Regions from separate parts of the Desulfosporosinus paludis genome, predicted to be linked through region 2. Evidence: riboswitches for the same ligand, from Rfam matches in the RefSeq annotation. Region 2 holds a riboswitch; the other holds the start of a gene.

Region 1 (4,284 bases), 1.9 Mb from region 2:
GAAGAAAACCCTATAGTGTTGTCTTATTAGATGAAATCGAAAAAGCGCATCCTGAGGTGTTTAATATCTTACTTCAAGTGCTTGAGGACGGGCGGCTCACGGATACCAAAGGAAGAACCGTTGATTTCCGAAATACTGTCATTATCATGACCTCCAATGTCGGTTCTTCGTTCTTACGGAAAGAAGCCATGGGTTTTGCTGCCCAAAAAGATGAGAAAACAGAATACAAAAATATGCGTGGTCAGGTCATGGAAGAATTAAAACGAACCTTCCGTCCGGAATTTCTAAATCGTATCGATGAACTTGTGGTCTTCCATTCACTGCAAAAAGAGCATCTGGCAAAAATCACTGAAATTCTCACGTTCCAAATGAACAAACGTTTGATGGAGCACGGTCTTGAGTTACAAGTCGATCCTAGTGCCATCGAGCTCATTGCTAAAGAAGGAAATGATCCTACCTTTGGTGCTCGGCCATTGCGTCGGGCAATCCAACGTCTGATCGAAGATGCACTGTCTGAAAAGATCCTCGAAGGAGAGTTTAAAGCGGGAGATAAAATCCGTGCTCAAGAAGAAAATGGCAAGATAACGTTCTCTAAGAGCTAAGGGACGGCAGTGTTGATAGAATGCTGCTCAAACGGAAAATAGGAGTTTAACACATTCTCAAAACAAATGAGGTTGTAAGGATTGCTTACAGCCTCATTTTGCTTTTGCTTCTTTCTTAAGAATATTTGAGATAATTACTATAGTTTAGGCCTCGCCAGTTCGGCCCTCAAAAGAAATCCTTATGTCTATAAAATGCTTTATAATAGATATAGATATGACGTTTAAGAGCAGAGAAACTACGTCTTCAAAAAGCTCTTAAATCTAAATAATCTATGAAGTGATTTAATCTGCAGCTGGTGGGCCAGAGGGTATCCTGGCTAGATCCGATCATGAGAAATGAGGTTTGGTATGAAAGTTAAGATCATCTATCGATGTTCAAATTGTGGCAGCGAGAGTCCAAAGTGGATGGGAAAATGCCCAAATTGTGAAGAATGGAATACCTTCGAGGAACTTATTCATCAACCTGTATCTGAAGCATCTACCGCGAAACGGGCGACTTCAGCTAAGAGATTATCTGAGGTTTTATCCGGCAATAGTGACCGAATTGTAACGAAAATCCTTGAGTTTAATCGAGTTCTGGGTGGAGGCATCGTTAAAGATTCCATGATTATTCTGACAGCAAGGCCTGGAGCGGGAAAGTCAACCTTACTTTTGCAAGTGGCTGATGATGTGGCCTCTCAGGGCTATAAGGTTCTCTATGCTTCTGCGGAGGAGAGCGATACCCAAATCAAGAACAGAGCGGACAGGATTTTAAGCGGGAATCATAGTAACATTTGGATCTACTCGGATACGAGCATGGACCATGTTCTACAAACGGTTAATGAACTGGACCCGGATTTAATGATTATAGACAGCATCCAAACCTTCACTTTGGAAGAGCATCATTCCCGTCCTGGTTCTCCTATTCAGACAATGGGGTGTGCAAATGAACTCCTGAAAGTTGCTAAGAACAGCAGTCGTCCCCGGGCTGTGATTATGGTAGGGCAGATGACGAAAGAAGATGAGATAGCTGGACTGCGGGCTTTAGAGCATCTGGTAGATGCAGTCTTGATTTTAAATGGAGAAAATGGCGAAGAATTGCGGGGTGCTTGGTGTTCGAAGAACCGATTTGGCAGCACAGGAGAAATTGGTTTTTTCTCTATGACAGAACAAGGAATGTTATCCATAGATAATCCGTCAGAGTTCTTCATGACTCAAAGGGGAGAGGGGCAAGCGGTTTCCGGCAGTGCCTTGGCCGTGATAAAAGAGGGGTCACGTCCTATTATTGTAGAAGTTGAGAGTCTTGTCTCGAAATCATTTACACCCTATCCGTCAAGGATTGCGGAATGCTTGAGGCGTGACCAATTGAATACTCTTATTTCGATCCTGGAACAGCGGGGGAAAATCAGCCTTTACGATAAAAATGTGGTGATTAAAACGACAGGCGGGCTGCAGCTTAAAGAACAGTCCGTTAATTTAGCGATTATTATGTGCATTGTTTCTTCTGTGAAAGATAAAGCGATTCCTAATGATATTGTGTTTGTGGCTGACGTGGGATTGACTGGAGAACTTAAGAAAGTACCCTCCATCGAGTTGAGGGTGAGGGAAATCGACCGAATGGGATTTAAGCGCGTCTATGTAGCGAAAAACACCGTGCGAGATCCCGCAAGGTTTAAAAACCTAGAAATCATTGAACTTAACACGTTGTTTGACGTTATCAGGCATTTGGATATGAAGGCTCCTCCCAAGGATTAGTTTCAAAAATCAGTCAAATGAAGCTAGACAAACTGTAACGCGGGAGTATACTTAAACGTAAGTGACTTATTCTCAGGGCGGGGTGAGAGTCCCCACCGGCGGTATCCTAGTGGATCTAGGGAGCCCGCGAGCGCTCTTCGTTGTTTGAAGAGGTCAGCAGAACTGGTGCAAGGCCAGTGCCGACGGTACAGTCCGGATAAGAGAGGATAAGGCAGTCAGCAACAGAATTAGCGACTAACCCCAAGTGAATCTGGGGAATCCTTAATAATTAAAGGGCTGTCTGTCTCATTGCCCTGATTCAAGTAAGTCAACTAATTTTTAGGGGGCATACTATTATGAATCAGAATTTACTTGCACGATTTGGGAATCCGATGGAGAGAGTGGAAAGCGCGCTTGTCGCGCTGCGTAATGGTCGGGGAGTTTTAGTCACGGATGATGAACAAAGAGAAAACGAAGGAGATATTTTCTTTGCTGCTGAAACCTTGACCAACGACCAAATGGCTATGCTTATTCGGGAATGCAGCGGCATTGTCTGTTTGTGCTTGCCGGAGGAAAAAGTCTCAGCCCTGGGGTTACCCATGATGGTGGTTAACAACACGAGTAGTTATCAGACCCCTTTTACGGTCTCGATTGAAGCTGCAAGAGGTGTTACAACAGGCGTGTCAGCTGCTGACCGTGTTACAACTGTAAAAGCGGCGATTGCTGAAGGAGCTTCCCCGAAGATCTTCGTCGGCCGGGGCACATATTTCCCCTAAGAGCTAAGCCCTTAGGAGTGCTGGAACGTCCAGGACATACAGAGGCAAATGTTGATTTAATGCGCTTGGCCGGTTTAAAGCCTTATGGTGTATTGTGTGAATTAACAAATTCTGACGGCACTATGGCACGGCTGCCGGAAATAGTAGCCTTTGCAGAAAAGCATGATATGCCTGTACTTACGGTTGAGGATATCATTAGCTACCGCCAAGCAAGAGAAACGACAAAAGTAAGCTAATTTATGCGTATAGAATTGCCTTATTGGTCCGATGTGTTGGTTCTGAATGACTGATATAGTTAAGAAGTATTGCAGAAATAGTTTTGATGGGTTGTAACATGTAGGTTACAACCCATTTTTAAGAAGATATGGTGATAGCCTTGTTGAGCGATATTACGCTGGAGGAGAATAATGCCTGATTGCTACTTGAATTTTAAAGAGTTACAATCACATGAACAAGAAGGACAGGATTATAGTATAAGTATCAGTGGAGATTGGCGGCCGGTTTTAATCATCGCTCCGCATGGCGGGGGGATTGAGCCTTATACGACTGAAATTGCCAAATGGATTGCAGGCGAAGAGTTTGCTTGGTACTCTTTTGAGGGTTTGAAGGATGGTGTAGGTAACCGAAAACGCCACATCACCAGTCATCATTTTGATGAGCCCACCCTGCTGCGTGGTCTGGAGGAGGCTTGCATTGTTTTGGCCATTCACGGACTCAAGGATTCCAGTGAGGAATTCCTCATGATTGGCGGACTGGATTCAACATTTGGCCTGGAGTTAAGTACTGCTCTCCAACTGCAGGGATTTAGCGTTAAACAAAGTGAGCAAAGATATCTTGGCATACGAACGACGAATATTTGTAATCGTGGACGTATGGGCAAAGGGGTTCAATTGGAAATTAGTTTCGCTCTCAGAAAACGAGTTTTCGAGGATATTACTTATCGAATTCGGTTCGTCGACACGATTAGAACGATTATTAAAAATCGTGAATTTTTATAGATAGTCGCGATAAAGCCGAATCATAACCTTTAAGATACCTTATAAGACAGACAATTAGAAAGTCTGCTTTATGGGGTATCTCTTTTATTCTGTGCCCTCAGACATCGGCCAAGCTTTCTTTTTAATGCGCCGGGCCTCTGTCCTTGGATAATATACCAGTAAATTCTAAGATAGCCCTTCCGCACATATGTATTT
Region 2 (4,284 bases):
TTTTCATTCATGATCTCACAAATGACCCCAGCCGGTTTCAATCCGGCAAGTCTCGCCAAATCTACGGCTCCCTCAGTGTGGCCAGCTCGAACTAATACTCCGCCTTCCCGAGCTTGAAGTGGAAAGATATGCCCAGGGCGGTGCAAATCGTTAGGTACGCTGTTAGGGTCCATAAGAACTTTTACAGTTTGGGCGCGTTCAAACGCAGAAATCCCCGTCGAACTATCGGAAGAATCCACGCTAACTGTAAAAGCGGTTCCGTGAGGGTCTGTATTCTGAGTAACCATCGGTTCGAGTTGTAAGGCTTGAATTCGCTCTTTAGTCATGGGCACGCAAATAAGCCCTCGGCCATAAGTGGCCATAAAATTGATGGACTCAGGGGTCGCCATTTCAGCGGCCATGACTAAATCCCCTTCGTTCTCCCGGTCTTCGTCATCCACCATGACGATCATTTTACCTTGACGGATATCTTCGATGGCTTCTTCAATTGTATTAAATGACATGATCATTCACTCCTTTGAAATTTGGTGTTCGACAAATTTATTTATTTCTAAACAAAACCGTGTTCGGTTAGAAAAGCTAAGGAAAGGTCTTCTTTAGAATCTTGAGTTGAAACTTTATGTCCCATAAATCGGGCAACGTATTTTCCAATGAGATCTGTTTCTAAATTAACACTTGACCCCACTTTTTTTAATCCTAACGTAGTTTCCTCGAACGTGTGAGGAATCAGAGAGACTGTAAAGTAATCCTCTTCAACATCAATAACGGTTAGAGAAATCCCGTCAATAGCAATAGAACCCTTGGGCAGAATAAAGGAAAGAAGAGTAGATAGTGCACTGATTTCGAAAACTTGAGCAATACCCCAAGGGGTTATCCTGCGTATACGCCCAACACCGTCAACATGCCCGCTTACTAAATGTCCTCCAAGACGAGTCTGAAGTTGTAATGCCCGTTCTAAATTAACGTAGTTACCGCTTTTTAAATTACCAAGATTTGTTTTGGCCAGAGTTTCTGCCATAACATCTACTGTAAATTCATCGCCAGTTTGATCGATAACTGTCAGACATACTCCATTAACAGCTATGCTATCACCCAATTGCGTACCCTCAAGGACTTTTTTTCCTTGAAGAGTGAGCTTCCCTGAGTCTGGTAAAAGGCGAAGAGTGCGGACAATACCCAGTTCTTCCACAATTCCGGTAAACACTTGAATCCCCCTTTAAGGCATCTTCGTCAGTGAACCGATTTAATCACGTCTTAGATATCCCGTTACATGAATATCCCCCAAGTTCATATCGACATGAAGATCAGAAAGCTCAATAGCTTCACTCATCCATCGGATATGCAATCCACTGAGCGGAGAGGGACCATTCCCTCCGACTAACTTGGGCGCAATGAAACAGTCTAATTTATCAACACAATGTTCCTGGATAAGAGCACCAGCTAGTCGACCTCCGCCTTCCAGCAAAACGCTTATCCATCCCCGCTGAACCAGGTCTTGCAGCATTTTCTTAAGCGGAACATGCCGTGGCGCATCATACTGCCAGATTTCAACATGCTTAAGATCTTTTAGGCGCTTAAGCTTGTCGGTTGGGGCTGCGTTGGTTGTGGCAATGATGCAAGGGCTAGAGGTGGAGGATGTTAGGACGTGAGAGCTTTCAGGCAGACGCAATTCCCCGTCAACAATGAGGCGAACCGGATCTCGTCCATTAGGTAAACGGCAGGTAAGTGCAGGATTATCGCTAAGAACAGTTTCGCTTCCTACGAGAATCACGTCGTAATGATCGCGCAATTGTTGGACGTATCGGCGTGACTCTTCATTGCTTACCCAGCGGGAATCTCCAGTTTCGGTGGCAATCTTTCCATCCAGGGTCATGGCCGTCTTATATACCACGAAGGGCAAGTTTGTTGTAATTGCTTTGCAAAATGCTTCATTCAATGTAGCAGCCTCATGGCATAATACTCCAACGTCGACTTGAATTCCAGCTTCACGCAATCGATCTATGCCGCGGCCCGCCACTAAGGGATTAGGATCTTTCATAGCGACAACAACTCGCTTAATTCCAGCGCGTATCAGGGCATCTGCGCAAGGCGGGGTTCTACCAAAGTGTGAGCAGGGTTCCAAGGTAACGTAGGCCGTTGCGCCGAGGGCTCGATCCTGAGCTTTTTCCAGTGCGTGGACTTCAGCGTGAGGCGTACCTGCTTTCTGGTGATATCCCTCGCCAACAATTTGGCTGTTCTTGACGATAACACACCCTACGATAGGATTAGGGCTGGTTCTTCCCATAGCTTGACTCGCTAGTTCCAGAGCTTTGCGCATAAATTTTTCGTCGTCTAATTTTAGAGAAGTTTCTTCGTTCATAAGAATCCTTTCTTACTTCGATATCTAGTGTCCCCCAAAAAAATCGGAAAAACTCGATTAGGCAAAATAAAAAACACTCGCTTATCCTCGAGTGTTGAGCCAAAGTCATAGCTAAAAAAGCGTGCCAAAACACATCTTTTATCTATTCCTCTTCTCATCCAGACTTTACTGTCGGCCCCGGAATCTAACCGGATCTGCCAGAAGGCTCGCGGGCTTTACCGCCGATAGGGAATTTCACCCAACCCCAGAGGATACTATCTTATTAAATTGATTATAGTTTACTCCAGGCCGTTAGATTTAGCAACCTATAATTTCCCGTGTAGAGTGAGAAACTCATCACGTAATAACCCCATGAGTACAGCATCATGATAATTTCCTAAAACAAAACGAGCCTCTCGCTGACGGCCTTCAATTTTAAAACCAACTTTTTCATAAGCTCTGATAGCTCGAAGGTTTTCATCCCAAGTGTCTAGTGAAATTCTATGAAAGTTCCATTGGGTAAAAAGAAAGCGTACAAAGGTAATAGTGGCATCAGTCCCATACCCCTGACCCCAGTATGGTTTATTTCCTATGACGATAAAAAGGGTCGCTGAACGGCTAGGAACATTGATTTCTCTAAACCCAATTGTTCCAATCAATGAATCGTTCTCATTTAAAATAGCGTATCGATAACTATCCGGTGGACTGTCCAGAAACTTTTCGATTAATTGTTCTTTCGTTTGAAGGGAATTCAACGGCCAAGCCCCACTAGACCAATAATTAACTTCCTCATCATTGGACCATTGAAATAACATGTCAATATCATCTTCTTCAAGAGGGCGAATTTTAATTCTTTTACCCGTTAACATTTTATGCTCCTTCACTTAACCTTCGTTTGAATAATAATAACTATTCTATCATGTGCTTTGAGAGAAGGAAAATGAATTTGTACAAGATCCACTTGTTTCAAGAGGTTGATTTTAATGCTAAACCATACTAGAATGTCAGTAAATATTAAAATTATTCAATTGATTTAACAACAATCAGGAGGTCATTAAATTTGAAACTTGATTCTTACTTAGAAATTGCCGGTGAATTGCAGGACCTCTTTGATGCAGAAACAGCTATCACGTTATTAGATACAGAAAAGGTACTGGCTGCTTATCCTGGACCACAACTCAATTTAAAGCTAATGACCGGAGATCTTATACCCCAGAATACGGCCACAGAAGAAGCACTTCAGACAGGCAGCCGCATTGTGAAACGTATCTCTAAAGAAGTCTTAGGCATACCTTACGTTGGGATAGCCAATCCAATACGAGAGAATGGAACGATTATTGGATGTATTACAGTAAGTATATCAACCGAGCACTATGATAACTTACTAAAAGCCGGGCAGGAGATTCTTTCAGCAGTAGAGGAGATTTCAGCAATTTCCGAAAATCTTACAGCGACTTCAGAAGAACTAGCAGCGACTACGAAGGCCATGATCGATGAGACAGACAAAGTTACTCTGGAAGTTGAACATACCAATAAAGTAACCGCTAAAATTAATAAAATCTCAGCTCAAAGTAACATTCTTGGTATTAATTCGTCGATTGAGGCGGCCCGCGCCGGAGAACATGGCAAAGGTTTTTCGGTAGTCGCCAATGAAATAAGAAAGCTGGCCGAGTCAACCAAAAATTCTACGAATGAAATTGAGGCTGATCTCAATGGTGTACGTATTTCCGTTAATAATCTGGTGGAATCTGTGAAGCAACTGAGTGGAGTCACTGAATCACAGGCCACTGCAGCGACAGAACTAACTAATGCTTTATTACAAATTACCCAAATGGCTGAGAAACTTGTAATGATGGGTAATGTGTAGTTCTCATGAACTTCCCTTGTCGTCAAGAAGGCCTCTTTAACCACTTTATCATTCATCTTTCTAATAGATAATATGTATC

The links. Region 2 has a riboswitch for FMN ahead of ribD (bifunctional diaminohydroxyphosphoribosylaminopyrimidine deaminase/5-amino-6-(5-phosphoribosylamino)uracil reductase RibD). Riboswitches for the same ligand answer to the same signal wherever they lie in the genome.
Region 1: it holds a riboswitch for FMN, as region 2 does, so the genes downstream of both, ribB (3,4-dihydroxy-2-butanone-4-phosphate synthase) here and ribD (bifunctional diaminohydroxyphosphoribosylaminopyrimidine deaminase/5-amino-6-(5-phosphoribosylamino)uracil reductase RibD) in region 2, are expected to answer to the same signal.

What each region holds. Positions count from the first base shown of each region.
Region 1 is NZ_CP144211.1:2,780,116-2,784,399, reverse strand. Features, by position in the region: gene VZF35_RS13960 (ATP-dependent Clp protease ATP-binding subunit) at 1-602, shown strand, start outside; gene radA (DNA repair protein RadA) at 951-2,336, shown strand; FMN riboswitch at 2,401-2,548, shown strand; partial or broken gene ribB (3,4-dihydroxy-2-butanone-4-phosphate synthase) at 2,672-3,327, shown strand; gene VZF35_RS13945 (poly-gamma-glutamate hydrolase family protein) at 3,499-4,089, shown strand.
Region 2 is NZ_CP144211.1:4,713,068-4,717,351, forward strand. Features, by position in the region: gene VZF35_RS23450 (bifunctional 3,4-dihydroxy-2-butanone-4-phosphate synthase/GTP cyclohydrolase II) at 1-509, opposite strand, end outside; gene ribE (riboflavin synthase) at 551-1,204, opposite strand; gene ribD (bifunctional diaminohydroxyphosphoribosylaminopyrimidine deaminase/5-amino-6-(5-phosphoribosylamino)uracil reductase RibD) at 1,244-2,359, opposite strand; FMN riboswitch at 2,502-2,615, opposite strand; gene VZF35_RS23465 (GNAT family N-acetyltransferase) at 2,665-3,207, opposite strand; gene VZF35_RS23470 (methyl-accepting chemotaxis protein) at 3,399-4,205, shown strand.